DNA from 2 places in the Cupriavidus sp. HE11 genome. Region 1 is predicted to be linked to the other one. Evidence: riboswitches for the same ligand, from Rfam matches in the RefSeq annotation. Region 1 holds a riboswitch; the other holds the start of a gene.

What was found. Region 1 has a riboswitch for glycine ahead of ACOABP_RS22700 (D-amino acid dehydrogenase). Riboswitches for the same ligand answer to the same signal wherever they lie in the genome.
Region 2: it holds a riboswitch for glycine, as region 1 does, so the genes downstream of both, gcvT (glycine cleavage system aminomethyltransferase GcvT) here and ACOABP_RS22700 (D-amino acid dehydrogenase) in region 1, are expected to answer to the same signal.

What each region holds. Positions count from the first base shown of each region.
Region 1 is NZ_CP184465.1:1,196,485-1,204,394, forward strand. Features, by position in the region: gene ACOABP_RS22685 (LysR family transcriptional regulator) at 1-189, opposite strand, end outside; gene ACOABP_RS22690 (MFS transporter) at 471-1,790, shown strand; gene ACOABP_RS22695 (M20 aminoacylase family protein) at 1,835-3,046, shown strand; glycine riboswitch at 3,106-3,204, shown strand; gene ACOABP_RS22700 (D-amino acid dehydrogenase) at 3,367-4,635, shown strand; tRNA gene ACOABP_RS22705 (tRNA-Leu) at 4,930-5,016, opposite strand; gene ACOABP_RS22710 (diguanylate cyclase domain-containing protein) at 5,108-6,685, opposite strand; gene ACOABP_RS22715 (hypothetical protein) at 6,837-7,304, shown strand; gene ACOABP_RS22720 (M81 family metallopeptidase) at 7,351-7,910, opposite strand, start outside.
Region 2 is NZ_CP184464.1:1,793,251-1,801,160, forward strand. Features, by position in the region: gene ACOABP_RS08415 (response regulator) at 1-101, opposite strand, end outside; gene ACOABP_RS08420 (UvrD-helicase domain-containing protein) at 455-2,542, opposite strand; gene ACOABP_RS08425 (glycine zipper 2TM domain-containing protein) at 2,823-3,047, shown strand; glycine riboswitch at 3,141-3,228, shown strand; glycine riboswitch at 3,250-3,381, shown strand; gene gcvT (glycine cleavage system aminomethyltransferase GcvT) at 3,470-4,597, shown strand; gene gcvH (glycine cleavage system protein GcvH) at 4,712-5,092, shown strand; gene gcvP (aminomethyl-transferring glycine dehydrogenase) at 5,171-7,910, shown strand, end outside.

The sequences.
Region 1 (7,910 bases):
CGCCAGGCCGTAGGCCGTCAGGCTCACTCCGCGCACCGAGCGCGACATCAGCGTGACGCCCAGTTCGCGCTCAAGCTCGGCAATGGCCTTGGACAGCGCCGGCTGCGACGTATGCAGGCTGCGCGCAGCCTCGTGGATGCTGCCGTGCTGGGCCACCGCCAGCAGCACGCGCAGTTGTTGCAGCTTCATCAGGGTTTCTCCCCATCGTCCGGTTGCCGATGCCTTGCCTTGGTGCGCGCGTGCGCAATTGCCGTGCATGGCACTTCTGAATGCGCCGCGTAGGTACTAGTCCTGATGGTGCGCGGCGAGTGATGATGTCCGTGATGCCATTTGGTTATCACGATGACAATAAATGATTTTTGGGGCGGCGTGTTTGCCGGAATACTGCATCGCCAAGGACGTACGACTTGCGCGATGGATGCCACCCCAGGCTCCACGATTCCCGTAACCCAGTTCGTGGAGCCCCTCACATGAACGACGCAACCCTGCCCGCCGGCGCGCCGCTCTCCGCTGCCACCGTCGCTGCCCCCGCCACCCCGGCCAAGGCGAAGCAAAGCCAGTTCCGCCTGATCGCCGCATGCTCCATCGGCAATGCGCTGGAGATGTTCGACTTCACGGTCTACAGCTTCTTCTCGCTGCTGATCGGCAAGCTGTTCTTTCCGTCCGACAGCCCCTACGGTTCGCTGCTGCTGGCCGTCGCCACGTTCGGCATCGGCTTTGTCATGCGCCCACTGGGCGGCGTGCTGATCGGCAACTATGCCGACCGTCATGGCCGCAAGGCCGCCATGACGCTGACCATCGGCCTGATGGTGCTGGGCACGCTGTGCATCGCGCTGGCCCCCACCTACGCCACGGCCGGCGTGTTCGGATCGCTGACCATCCTGGCGGGCCGCTTGCTGCAGGGTTTCTCGCTTGGTGGCGAAATTGGCGCGTCCACCGCGATGCTGATGGAAGGCGGCGACGTGCGGGGCCGCGGCTGGCGCGTAAGCTGGCAGATCGGGAGCCAGGGCATTTCCGCGCTGGCCGGCGCCGCCACGGGCGCCGCGCTCTACGCCTTGCTGCCCACTGCCGCGCTGGAAAACTGGGGCTGGCGCGTACCTTTCCTGATGGGCCTGCTGATCGCACCGGTGGGTCTCTATATCCGCGCCAATCTCGATGAAACGCATGAGGCCGACGCGCACGCACCGAGCCCCGTTGGCGAATTGTTCCGCCATCACGCCAGCAAGGTGGTGCTGGGCATCCTGGCCGGCACCGCCGGTACTGCCACGATGTACCTGGTGGTGTTCTTCATGCCGACGTACATGATCCGCGTGCTGCATATGCCGGCGTCGCTGTCGTTCCTGTCGGGCTGCGTCACGGGTGTCACGCTGCTGGTGGTGTCGCTGGCCGCAGGCACGCTGGCGGACCGTCTGGAACGCCGCAAGCCGCTGGTGGCGGGGTCGCTGCTGTTCAGCCTGATTGCCGTCTATCCCGCGTTCTGGCTGATGAACCACTACCCGAGCGTGCCGCTGGTGCTGGGCCTGTCCGCGCTGCTGACCGCCAGCATCAACCTGGGCACCACGCCGCTGTTCCTGATGCTGCTGGAGATGCTGCCGGCCGGCGTGCGTGCCACGGGCCTGGCCGTGATCTACAGCGTGGGCGTGACGGTGTTCGGCGGCTCGTCGCAATTCATCGTCACCTGGCTGCTGGCGAAGACCGGCAATCCGATGGCCCCGGCCTTCTACATGATGGCGTGCGGCGTGCTGGCCCTGGTTGCCGTGCTGCGCATTGCCGAGAAACGCGAACACTGATCCACCATCGATTTCCCGCGAGCCCCACTTTCCGAGACCTCTCCATGACCCGCGAACCGACCCTGACCCCGTTTCAGCTGCTGCCGCACCTGCTGCCTGCCATCGACACCGAGACCTTCGTCAACATTCGCCGCCAGATCCACGCGCAGCCCGAACTGGGCTTCGAGGTGGGCGCCACCAGCCGGCTCGTCGCCACGCTGCTGGAAAGCTGGGGCTACACGGTGCATACCGGCATCGGCAAGAGCGGCGTGGTGGGCCAGCTGAAGGTGGGCAACGGCACGCGCCGCCTGGGCATCCGGGCCGACATGGACGCCCTGCCGATCGTCGAGGCCACCGGCCTGCCCTACGCCAGCAAGACCCCGGGCCGCATGCATGCGTGCGGGCACGACGGGCACACCGCCATCCTGCTGGCCGCCGCCAAGGCGCTTGCCGATTCGCGCAGCTTCGACGGCACGCTGAACCTGATCTTCCAGCCCGACGAAGAAAACCTGTGCGGCGCGCGCGCGATGATCAACGATGGCCTGTTCGAGCGCTTTCCATGCGATGCAGTGTTCGCGCTGCACAACATGCCCGGCGTGCCCGCCGGATCGTTCCGTGTACTGGAGGGCCCCGTGAGCCTGTCGTCCGATGTGGCCGACGTGACGATTCGCGGTGTGGGCGGCCACGGCGCGATGCCCCATCGTTCGAAGGATCCCATTGCCGCGTCGGCGGCCATCATCACCGCCCTGCAAACAGTGGTGGCGCGCAACGTGGCGCCCGACGACACGGCGGTGGTGTCGGTCGGCTTCATCCACGCCGGCGCCACGCACAACGTGATTCCGGAGGAGGTCAAGATCGGCCTCAATGTGCGCGCGGCACGGCCCGAGACGCGCGCACTGGTGGAAGCACGCATCTACGAGATCGTCAGCCTGACCGCGCAGGCCCACGGTGTGACGGCGCAGATCGACTACCGCCAGCTGACGCCACCGATGGTCAACGCGGCCGGTCCCACTGCCCTGGCCGCCGAGGTCTGCCAGGAACTGGTGGGCACCGAGCAGGTGGTCACGCAGGCGCCCAAGGGCCTGAACGGCAGCGAGGACTTCGCCTGGATGCTCGATGCGGTGCCCGGCTGCTACCTGATCCTGGGCAACGGCGAAGGCGAATTCGGTGGCTGCATGGTCCACAACCCCGGCTACGACTTCAACGACCAGGTGCTGCCGCTGGGCGCCGCGGCGTGGGTACGGCTGGCGCAGCGCTTCCTGGTCCCCGCGTGCTGACCCGGAAAAACCCAATAGCCGAATCTTTAAATTCTGTGGCATAGTTGCCACCGTTGTATCCCGCGATATCGGGAGAGCCCGTTGCTGCCGCCAGGCAGCGCGGCGCCGAAGGAGCAACCGCCCCGGAAACTCTCAGGCAAAAGGACCGGTATCGCCATTGAACTCTGAAGAACCCCCGGCCTGTACGTCGGCCGGCGGTACCGAAGGAGCAAGCGAGCCCTGCTCGCGAATCTCTCAGGTCAAGGACAGAGGGGGCGTCCGCGAGAAGCGCATGGTGCGCCGTGGACTGCCACCCCATGACGTCCTGGAAGACCTTCCACATGAAATCCATTGCAGTGATCGGCGGCGGGATTACCGGCGTCACGACCGCGTACGCGCTGGCAAAACGCGGACTCTCCGTCACGCTGTTCGAGCGCCATCGCTATGCGGCCATGGAAACGTCGTTCGCCAACGGCGGCCAGCTGTCCGCGTCGAATGCCGAAGTCTGGACGCACTGGTCCACGCTGGCCAAGGGCATCAAATGGATGCTGCGCGCCGATGCGCCGCTGCTGGTGAATCCGCGCCCCACCTGGCACAAGCTGAGCTGGTTCGCGGAATTCATGGCCTCGATCCCGCATTACCGCGCCAACACGGTGGAGACCGCGCGGCTGGCAATCGCCGCACGCCAGCACCTGTTTGCCTGGGCCGACGCGGAAGGCATCGACTTCGACCTGAAGCGGCGCGGCATCCTGCATATTTATCGCAACAAGGCGGGCTTCGAGCATGCCGGGCGGGTCTCGAAGCTGCTTGCCGAAGGCGGTCTGGAGCGCCACGCGGTGACGCCGGCGGAAATGCGCGACATCGAGCCCACGCTGGCCGGCAACTTCTATGGCGGCTACTACACCGAAAGCGACGCCACGGGCGACATCCACAAGTTCACCGGCGGCCTGGCCGCCGCGATCCGCCGCCTGGGCGTGCAGACGCTGTACAACCAGGACGTACGCTCGATTGCCACCACGGGCCGGCGCGCGACGGTGGTGTCGGCCGAAGACAACCTGCCCGCATCGCGCGAGTTCGACGGCGTGGTGGTGTGCGCGGGCGTGGCAAGCCGGGCGTTCGCGCAGCAGCTTGGCGATCGCGTCAACATCTATCCGGTCAAGGGCTACTCGATCACGGTGAACCTGAACGACGCCGAAAGCCAGGCCAGCGCGCCGACGGTGAGCCTGCTCGACGACGAGACCAAACTCGTGACCAGCCGGCTGGGCGCCGACCGCTTCCGCGTAGCCGGCACGGCCGAGTTCAACGGCATCAACCGCGACATCCGCGCCGACCGCATCCGTCCGCTGGTCGACTGGGTGCATGCGTGCTTCCCCGGCGTCAGCACGCGCAGCGTGGTGCCCTGGGCAGGCCTGCGCCCGATGATGCCGAACATGATGCCGCGCGTCGGCCGGGGCCATGCCGCCAACGTGTTCTACAACACCGGGCACGGGCACCTGGGCTGGACGCTGTCGGCCGTGACGGCGGAGATGGTGGGGGATGTGGTGCGGCACGCGGCGACACAAGACGGGCGCGTTGCGGTGGGCCAGGGCGTGGGCGGCGTAGCAGCCTGATACGCCCGCCCTCTCCCCCGCCCCTCTCCCGCCATGCGGGAGAGGGGAGACCACCAGGGGCAGGATCCCGGGCGGCGTCGGTCTGGGGGACGTTCTGATTCCGGAAATGAAAAAGCCCCGCTCGTTCGAGCGGGGCTTTCGAATTTGTGCCCAGAAGCGACTCGGTCACCCATGCGCGACCCCGGATTGCGCTTGCAGGCGCAGTCTTTTCGAGTCCCCACGGGAGTCCCCACGGACTTCCCTTTCTGGGCGCACAAATGAAAAGACCCCGCTCATTGAGCGGGGTCTTTGAATTGGTGCCCAGAAGAGGACTCGAACCTCCACAGTGTTGCCACCGCTAGGACCTGAACCTAGTGCGTCTACCAATTCCGCCATCTGGGCTTCGTTTCGCTGCATTGCTGCGTTGAAGCGAGACGCGAATTCTACATAAGCTCTGGCAATTTGCAAGCCCTTTTTCACGTCATCGTAAAAATCAGCTGTTCTGCACCCCAAGGTACAGGCTGCCGTCCAGCACATAGCGGTTGCGCCCTGCCCGCTTGGCGCGATACATGGCGCTGTCGGCGCGATGCAGCAGCGGCTCCAGCCGTGCCGCCTCGGGGACCGCGCACACCGCGCCCACGCTGATCGTCACGTATGGCTGCACGGGGGTGCCGTTGTGCGGGATGCCCAGTTCCCGCACCGCCGCCACCATGCTGCGGGCGGTGGCACGCGTTTCGTCGGTCGACGAATCGGGCAGCACCACCGCGAATTCCTCGCCGCCCAGTCGGGCACAGAACTGCGCGCCGTGCAGCACGCCGGTCAGCGCCGCGGCCACCTGCCGCAGGCAATCGTCGCCGCACGGGTGGCCGTACAGGTCGTTGTATTGCTTGAACAGGTCGACGTCCAGGATCAGCAGGCCGATTTCCTTGCCGCGCTCGTGGGCCCGCGCCACGGCGGCCAGCGATTCGCGCTGGAAGTAGCGCCGGTTCGGGATGCCGGTCAGCGCGTCGATATCGAGGTCGGCCTGCACGCGCGAGAGTTGCTCTGCCGTTTCGCCAAGCTGCGTCGCCAGCGCCTGCTCGCGCGACTGGTAGCGGCTGATGTCGCGCATGAACACCAGCAGGCCGATCTGCTTGCCGTCCATCCGGCACACGGGCTCCACCGTCAGTTCGTATCCCAGCCCGTCTGGAATGAAAGGCGCCGCCTCGTCGGGATCGCTCAGCGCGTGGTGCCACGCGGGGGGCGGTATCTGGCCGCGGCGCAGGTCGGACACCAGCCGCGCGGCAGCGGGATTGAACTCGACGATGCGTCCGTCGGCGCCCAGGATCACGCAGCCTTCGCGGATCGCGTCGAACACGCGCAGCCGCGCGTAGTGGCCGGTATCGTCCAGGTGCGTGCGCAGCGCGCAGAACCACACCAGCAGGGTCATCAGGGAAAACGTGGCCGGCGTCAGGTCGCCGCCCAGCGGGCCGGTCCAGCGGTACAGGTAGGCGATGTGCGTGACCAGCGGCAGCAACAGTCCGGCCATCAGCACGTTGCGGCCGCGCACCGACAGCGCCGCGTTCGGCACCTCGGCGGTCGCCAGGAAATACATGCTGAGCCCCAGCATCGCGTAGGTCCAGGCCGCCACGGCGGTATAGCCAACGCCATGACGAAACACCGCGCCCGGCGAGACACCCGGCGGCATCAGTTCGATGGAGGTCCAGATCAGGTGATGGCGCTCGTTGGTGAACACCAGCGCCAGCGTCAGCAAGGCAAAGAACACCGGCACCCAGAGCATCGACCACGGCACGACAAAGCGCGGCCGGCTCAGGTGAACCATCGCCACCAGCCAGCCGATCGGCACGGCCACGATGCCCGCATACTGGAGCTTGGCCCAGAAGATGCGGCCTGACAGCTCCGTCTCGCTGATTTCCAGCAACCGGCCGCCGCTCCAGATCGTCACGCCCGCCGCCAGTACCAGGAAGGCGCGGACGGTGGGATCATCGCGGCGCGGCCATGCCGCGACGGCCATGCCCACACTGCACACCACGGCAATGGTCAGGCAGAGGACGAGAGGATACGATGGCATGGAAGGTGGGCCGAACCGGATGGCGAGCCCCGTCCGGCGGTGCGGGGCGAACCATTATAGGCCCCCGGGGTCCGACACTGGCGTACCGGCGTGCCGCCGCAACACCCCCGCCCTGGTCCACCCCCGATCGCCACCTTTCAGGAACAAGGACGTGCCTTTCATCCTTCTCGGCATTGCACTCATCGCCGCCTTTGTCTACGGCCTGGTCCGGCTCTACCAGGTGGTGACCGCCGCGTCCGGCATGCTGGCCGGCGCCGCCGCCGTCATCCTTGTACTGGCGGTGCTGACGGCGCTGGGCGTGGCGTGGCTGCGCCGCTACCGGGCCATCCATGGCCGGCGCATCAAGGGCGAGCGCATCCTGGCCCTGCACGGCGAATGGGGATCGCTCAAGGTCGATGCCGAGCGCAAGAACGGCGTGCTGGAGATGAACGGCCAGCGCCAGGTGCTGATCTTTGCCGACATCGACGGCGCCCGGCCCGAGGCGCGCCAGGGCCGCTGGTATGTCGTTGTTGCCCTGCGCCACAGCCGCCAGGGCGAGTGGGTGATCCCGGTGACCAACCGGGACGCCGCCAACCTGTGGACGAAGATCTTCCGGCTGGCCGCGCTGCAGAAGCTCTGAGCGCCGGGCCTGGATCGCCAGGCCCCGGGCGCGGACCAGGGTCGGATCAGGGTCGGAATGGCTGGCCCATCGGCTTCAGGCGGATGCCGGGCGCCAGGCGGGTCCAGGGCAGATCGGCAGGGTCGGCCGTCATCGGCCCCGGCGCCTTGGCGACCAGCACCGCATGCGCGATGCCCTGGAAATCCGCGCGGAAATGTACCGAGCTCTTGTTCACCAGGATCTTCATCGCCTCGGGCTCGACCCCGCCCACGCGGTAGAGGTTGCGATCGAGCATCTGCGCCTTGCCGCCGCTCACCACCACCTGCACGCCGCCAATACCCAACAGCGCCACCGGCCCGACATCGGCCAGCATGCCGTGCATCATCGGCCCGCCAAAGCGGCACACGCCGTCAGACAGCCCGAGCACCTCGAAGCGCTCCTGCAACGGCTCGTCGCCGGGAACGCCCGACACGCCGCCCAACGCCACGTCGATCACCGCGCCCACGCCGGCACGATGCGCGGCAGCCGCCACGGCCGGATCCCAGATCAGGCCGATGGCCGCGCCCTGCGCGCCGTTGCGCAGCAACGCGCGCAGCATGCCCATCGTGTTCGAGTCGCCGCCAGCGC
Region 2 (7,910 bases), on a different replicon from region 1:
TCCATGCCGAACGTGGCCAGGTATTCGGCCAGCATGGAACGGATCTGGGGATCGTCATCGACGATCAGCAGACGAATGGGCAGGTTGGGCGACAGGTCCATGGGAAAAAAGTGAGGAATACGCGGGACATCCGATCGGCCAATGTACCAGTCGGGAGATTACAGGCGATGCCGGCTTTGTATCAATTTTGATACGTGCAGCGAAGCGCACAAGGAGGCGCGGGGCGGGGCGCTGCGCAGGTTCACGCAGGGCAAGGTCCCGGGGAGAAAAATACGCCCCCGGTGCTGCCGCATCCGGGAGCGTTCAACAGGGAAGAAGCCGGGCTCGCATGCGCCCAGCCACACCGCAACCGAAGGGCGGGCGCGGTGTGTCGCAGGAACGTCCGAGAGACGTTTCCACGCGCCGCCAATCCTAGTGAGCGCGTGCCTATGTGTCTTGTCAGCCTTGTATCAAGTCAGCCCGCGGCGGGCTTGTTGAGCAAGGCTTTCAGGCCGGCGAGCCGGTCCTTCGGACTCATCGCCGGCGTGTTGTCCTGCGGTGCCGGGGCTTCCTCGAGCTTCATCTCGGCAATGAAGCGCGACGGTTCGACCGAATAGGTTTCGCGTGCCCGCTTGCGCTTCTTGCACCAGCTGATCTGCAGGCTGCGCTGCGCACGCGTGATGCCCACATACATCAGGCGGCGTTCTTCCTCGATCTTCTCGTCGCCCAGGTCTTCGTCCTCGCGCGTGTGGGGCAGGATGCCCTCTTCCACGCCCACCAGGAACACGTGCGGATATTCGAGGCCCTTCGACGCGTGCAGCGTCGACAGCCGCACGGCATCCGGGTCTTCCTCGCGGCCTTCGAGCATGCTCATCAGCGCCACGGTCTGGGTCAGTTCGAGCAGGTTCTTGCCTTCGTCGCCAAAACCGTCGGCCGTGTCAAAGCCGGTGGCCTCGCCCTCGCCTTCGGCCTCGGGACGGGTGCCCTTGCGCTTGAGCCAGTCCAGGAATTCGAGCGTGTTGGTCCAGCGCGACTGCGCCTGCCGTTCGTCGAAGGTGTCGTACAGGTAGGCCTCGTAATGGATGCCTTCCATCAGATCGTCCAGCACCACGGTGGCGGGGTCGTTCGCCGCGCGGTCGGCCAGGCGCACCATCGATTCGCAGAACGTACGCAGCGGCTCCAGCTGGCGCGGCTGCAGCTTGGCCTCGATGCCGCCCATCATTGCCGCCTCGAACAGCGACACCTTGGCCTGGCCCGCAAACGTGCCCAGCGCCTCGAGCGTGGTGTTGCCCACCCCACGGCGCGGCGTGGTGATGGCGCGGATGAACGCGGGGTCGTCGTCGGGGTTGGCGATCAGGCGCAGATAGGCGCAGATGTCCTTGATCTCGGCCTTGTCGAAGAAACTCTGGCCGCCCGACAGCACATACGGAATGCGCTCGCGGCGCAGGATCTGTTCGAACAGCCGCGCCTGGTGGTTGCCGCGATAGAGAATGGCGTAGTCGCGAAATTGTGCGCGGCGCTCGAACTTGTGCGCAGACAGGCGGAACACCACCGACTCTGCCTCGTGCTCCTCGTCGTTCATCGGGTGGATCGCGATCGGATCGCCCATGCCGTGTTCCGACCACAGCTTCTTGTCGAACAGCTTCGGATTGTTGGCGATCACCGCGTTGGCCGCTTCGAGGATGCGCACCGTGGAGCGGTAGTTCTGCTCCAGCTTGACCACCTTGAGGTCGGGAAAGTCGGTCTGCAGCAGCCGCAGGTTGTCCAGCGTGGCGCCGCGCCAGCCGTAGATGGCCTGGTCGTCGTCGCCCACCGCCGTAAATGCCGGCGCGCGCAGGTGCGAGCCACCCGCCAGCAGCTTCAGCAGCTGGTACTGGCACGCGTTGGTGTCCTGGTATTCGTCGACCAGGAAATAGCGCAGGCGGTTCTGCCACTTCAGGCGCACGGCCTCGTCGCGCGCGAACAGCTCGGCGGGCAGCCGGATCAGGTCGTCGAAGTCCACCGCCTGGTAGGCATTCAGCGTGGCCACGTAGTTGCGATAGACCATCGCGGCCTGGTGTTCGTCGGCATCGGCGGCCTGCGCGAGTGCCGTCTCGGGATCGACCATGCCGTTCTTCCACAGCGAAATCGTGCCCTGCACGCTGCGAATCAGCTTCTTGTCGGTCGTGCCGAGCTGCTCCTGGATCAGGCCGAAGCAGTCGTCCGCATCCATGATCGAGAACTGTGGCTTCAACCCGACATGCTCGGCTTCCATGCGCAAGATTTGCACGCCCAGCGAGTGAAACGTACAAACCGTCAGCTGCTTGAGTGGAATGCGCTTCCCTTCGCGCGTGGTCTTGCCTTCCATCAGCTTGCCGATGCGCTCCTGCATCTCTTTCGCCGCCTTGTTCGTGAACGTGACGGCCGCGATGTGACGTGGCTCGAACCCCTTGTCCTCGATCAGGTGGGCGATTTTCTGCGTGATCACGCGCGTCTTGCCCGAGCCGGCGCCCGCCAGCACAAGGCAGGGGCCGTCCAGATAGCGAACCGCTTCGGATTGCGCGGCATTGAGTCCGTGAGTCATGAGGCAGGGGGAACGTTGCGGGCGGGATGGCTCAAGGCGCACCTGAGGGGCTGCGCGCCAAAGGCGTCGATGTTAACACGCGCTTCAGGCCTGGACCGGTTGTCGGGCGGCGTCCGACAAGAGGCGTTTCAGGCTGGTAACAATCGTAAAACGGCGGATCCCGGGGCATGGAGCTTGCCTCTTGTCGGGCAGGACCGCGCGGGTCTTGCGCGTGGCGCGACCGGTTCGGGACAGATCCACAAATCGGAAACGATGCTCGATGACAACAAAGGAGCCAATCATGAAGACGCTTCGCACCCTTTCGAAAGTTGCCCTGATCGGCGTGACGCTGGTGGGCTTTGCCGGCTGCGCGGACATGACGCCGAAGCAGCGGAACACGGCCATTGGCGCGGGCGCCGGTGCGCTGGGCGGTGCCGTGCTGACCGACGGCAGTGCGCTGGGTACGCTGGGCGGTGCGGCCGTGGGCGGTGTGATCGGTAACGTCGTGACGAAGGACCACCGATAACCGGCCGGCAACAAGTTCCAGATCCGGGGGCGTGGCCGGTGGCCGGCGTCAGGCTTGCGTTTGACAAAGGCAGACCGGTCCCGTACATTCTCGCGCATCCGGCCGGGAGAGCGCGCAGCGACTGCGCCGCCGAAGGGGAACTACCCAAAAACTCTCAGGCACCATGGACCGACCGGATCGGCATGCAACATGCACACGATGCATGCCGCACTCTGGAGAGCGACATCCGCCACTGCCCTGACGCAGGGTGAGCATGTCCACCGAAGGGGCGCACGAAGCGCGCGGCACGCCGACGCTTCGTAATCTCTCAGGTATCGAGGACAGAGGGGTCATCCGCCGCAGCGGATTGGTTGCACATTGGTGCACCGATCGTTGCGGCGGATGACCCTTTTTTCGTTTTCGAACCGCCCCCGAGGATATCCATGACGCTCCAGGCCACGCCCCTCAACGCTATCCACCGCGCCCTTGGCGCCCGCATGGTCGACTTTGGCGGCTGGGACATGCCGGTCAACTACGGGTCGCAGATCGAGGAACACAATGCCGTGCGTGCCGATGCCGGCATGTTCGACGTGTCGCACATGTGCGTGGTCGACCTGCACGGCGCCCAGACGCGCGCCTTCCTGCGCGGCCTGCTGGCCAACAACGTCGACAAGCTGCAAACGCCGGGCAAGGCGCTGTATTCCTGCATGCTCGATGACAAGGGCGGCGTCATCGACGACCTGATCGTCTACTTCTTTGCCGAGAATCATTTCCGCCTTGTGGTGAACGCCAGCACGGCCATCGGCGACATCGAATGGATCCAGTCGCGCAACGCGGCCACCGGCAGCGGCGTGACGATCACGCCGCGCCGTGGCGACGTTGCGCCGGCCGGCGCCGGCAAGCTGGCCATCGTGGCCGTGCAGGGCCCCAATGCGCGCGCCAAGGTCTACCAGGCTTTCCCCTCCACCCAGCCCGCCGACGCACTCAAGCCGTTCAACGCGCTTGTGGTGCAGGACCCCGAAATGGGCGAGCTGATGATCGCCCGCACCGGATACACCGGCGAAGACGGCTTCGAACTGGTGGTGCCGGCCGAAAACGTTGCCGGCATCTGGGAAAAGCTGTCCGCGGCGGGCGTGCGCCCGGCTGGCCTGGGCGCGCGCGACACGCTGCGCCTGGAAGCCGGCATGAACCTGTATGGCCAGGACATGGATATCAACACGTCGCCGCTCGACGCCGGCCTGGCCTGGACGGTCGACCTGCAGAGCGAGCGCGACTTCACCGGCAAGCAGGCCCTGGTGGCCGGCGGCCAGAAACAGACATTCGCGGGCCTGATCCTGCGCGACAAGGGCGGCGTGCTGCGTGCGCACCAGAAGGTAATCACCGCCGCCGGAGCTGGTGAAATCACCAGCGGCACGTTCAGCCCGAGCCTGCAGTTGTCGATCGCGTTTGCCCGCCTGCCGAAGGACGTGGCGCCCGGCACCGACGTCCAGGTCGAGATTCGTGACCGCAAACTGACCGCGACTGTGGTTAAACTGCCGTTTGTGCGTAATGGCAAGGCACTCGTGAGCTGAGGCATCGCCCGGCTTCACATCAAACGGTCGCCCCTCCACCCGTCCGCTCGAGCCCAACCTGCTGCGGACCTGGGTGAATGAAACAAGAAACAAACTGTATTGACGGAGAACCTCATGAACTTCCCCGCTGACCTGAAGTACACCGAGTCGCACGAGTGGGTGCGCGTCGAAGCCGACGGCACGCTGACGATCGGCATTACCGACCACGCACAGGATGCCCTGGGCGACATCGTCTTCCTGGAACTGCCCGAAGTCGGCAAGTCGGTTGGTGCCGGCGACGCCCTGGCCGTGGTGGAGTCCGTCAAGGCGGCTTCCGACATCTACGCCCCGGTGGCTGGCGAAGTGATCGCCGTCAACGACGCCGCCTCGGCGTCGCCGGAATCGGTCAACGCCAACGCCTTCGACGCGTGGCTGTTCAAGCTGAAGCCAGCCAACGCCGACGACGTGAACGGCCTGATGAACGCCGACGCCTACAAGGCCAGCGTCGGCGCCTGATGGCGCTGACTGTTTGATGCCACGCGCGGCGGGCAGTCTGACCACCTGCCCGCCGCCCGCTCCCCGAGATTCCTTGCCATGAACGCCCCGTTTCCCATGAATGCCGCCGCCCAAGGTACACGGCCCACGCTGGCCGAACTGGAGGCGCGCGACGCCTTCGCCGCCCGCCATATCGGTCCCGACAGCGCCGAACAGCAACACATGCTCAAGGTGCTGGGCTTCGACAGCCGCGCCGCGCTGATCGACGCCGTGGTGCCCGCCGCCATCCGCCGCCGCGACGGCATGTCGCTGGGCGAGTTCACCGCCCCGCTGACCGAGGAAGCCGCACTGGCCCGCCTGCGCGGCCTGGCCGCCAAGAACCGCGTGCTGAAGAGCTTCATCGGACAGGGCTACTACAACACGCTCACGCCGGGCGTGGTGCTGCGCAACATCTTCGAAAACCCGGCCTGGTACACCGCCTACACGCCGTACCAGCCGGAAATCTCGCAGGGCCGCCTGGAAGCGATGCTGAACTTCCAGCAGATGATCACGGACCTGACGGGCCTGGACATCGCCAACGCGTCGATGCTCGACGAAGGCACGGCGGCCGCCGAGGCCATGACGCTGCTGCAGCGCGTGCACAAGCATGCGTCGAACACGTTCTACGTGGCCGACGACGTCCTGCCGCAGACGCTGGAAGTGGTACGCACGCGCGCGCTGCCGCTGGGCATCGAGGTGAAGGTTGGCCCCGCCGCCGACGCCGCGCAGTCGCATGCCTTTGGCGTGCTGCTGCAATACCCGGGGGTGAATGGCGATGTGGCCGACTACCGCGCCATCGCCGATGCCGTGCATGCGGCCGGTGGCCGCGTGGTGGCCGCCGCCGACCTGCTGGCGCTGACGCTGATCGCCGCCCCGGGCGAATGGGGCGCCGACGTGGCCGTGGGCAATTCGCAGCGCTTTGGCGTGCCGCTTGGTTTCGGTGGTCCGCACGCGGGCTACATGGCGGTCAAGGATGAATTCAAGCGTTCGATGCCGGGCCGCCTGGTCGGCGTCACGATCGACGCGCAGGGCAACAAGGCCTATCGCCTGGCACTGCAGACGCGCGAGCAGCATATCCGCCGCGAGAAGGCCACGTCGAACATCTGCACCGCGCAGGTGCTGCTGGCCGTGATGGCGTCGATGTACGCGGTCTACCACGGCCCGCAGGGCCTGAAACGCATTGCGCAACGCGTGCACCGCCTGACCGCCACGCTGGCCGCCGGCCTGAAGATGCTGGGCCTGGCGCCGGTCAACGAGACGTTCTTCGACACGCTGACGCTGGAAACCGGCTTCAACACCGAGGCGTTCCACGCCACGGCCACCCAGCGCGGCATCAACCTGCGCCACGCCGGCGCATCGCACATCGGCATCTCGCTGGACGAAACCGCATCGCGCGACGACGTGGTCACGCTGTGGGAAATCTTCGCGCACGGCAAGCCGGTACCCGACTTCGACAAGATCGAGGCGTCGGTGGGCGACGGCTTCCCGGCCAAGGTGGCGCGCCAGAGCGCCTACCTGACGCATCCGGTGTTCAACACGCATCACGCCGAACACGAGATGCTGCGCTACCTGCGTTCGCTGGCCGACAAGGACCTGGCGCTGGACCGCACGATGATCCCGCTGGGCTCCTGCACGATGAAGCTCAACGCCACCAGCGAGATGATTCCGGTGACGTGGCCCGAGTTCAGCAACATCCACCCGTTCGCGCCGCTGGACCAGACCGTCGGCTATCGCGAAATGATCGACCAGCTGGAAGCGATGCTGTGCGCCGCCACCGGCTACGCCGCAGTGAGCCTGCAGCCGAACGCCGGCTCGCAGGGCGAGTACGCGGGCCTGCTGATCATCCACGCGTACCACGCCAGCCGTGGCGAAAGCCATCGTGACATCTGCCTGATTCCGTCGTCGGCACACGGCACCAACCCGGCGTCGGCCCAGATGGCCGGCATGAAGGTGGTGGTGGTGGCCTGCGACGACAACGGCAACGTCGACCTGGACGACCTGGCGAAGAAGGCCGAGCAGCACAGCAAGAACCTGGCCGCGATCATGATCACGTACCCGTCCACGCATGGCGTGTTCGAGCAGGGCGTGCAGCAGATCTGCGACATCGTGCACAAGCATGGCGGCCAGGTCTATGTCGACGGCGCCAACATGAACGCGATGGTGGGCGTGGCCGCACCGGGCCAGTTCGGTGGCGACGTGTCGCACCTGAACCTGCACAAGACGTTCTGCATTCCGCACGGCGGTGGCGGCCCGGGCGTGGGTCCGGTAGCAGTGGGTGCGCATCTGGCCGACTTCCTGCCGAACCAGGACAGCGTCGGCTATCGTCGCGACGACAACGGCATCGGCGGCATCTCGGCCGCGCCGTTCGGCTCGGCCAGCATCCTGCCGATTTCGTGGATGTATATCGCGATGATGGGCTCGGCCGGGCTGACCGCCGCCACCGAGAACGCGATCCTGACCGCCAACTACGTGGCGCGCCGCCTGTCGCCGCACTTCCCGGTGCTGTACACGGGCCAGCACGGCCTGGTGGCACACGAATGCATCCTGGACCTGCGTCCGCTGCAGAAGACCACGGGCATCTCCAACGAGGACGTGGCCAAGCGCCTGATGGACTATGGCTTCCACGCCCCGACCATGAGCTTCCCGGTACCGGGCACGCTGATGATCGAACCGACCGAGAGCGAATCGCTGCACGAGCTCGACCGCTTCATCGACGCCATGATCGCCATTCGTGGCGAGATCGCGCGCGTGGAAGACGGCAGCTTCGATCGCGAGGACAACCCGCTCAAGCACGCCCCGC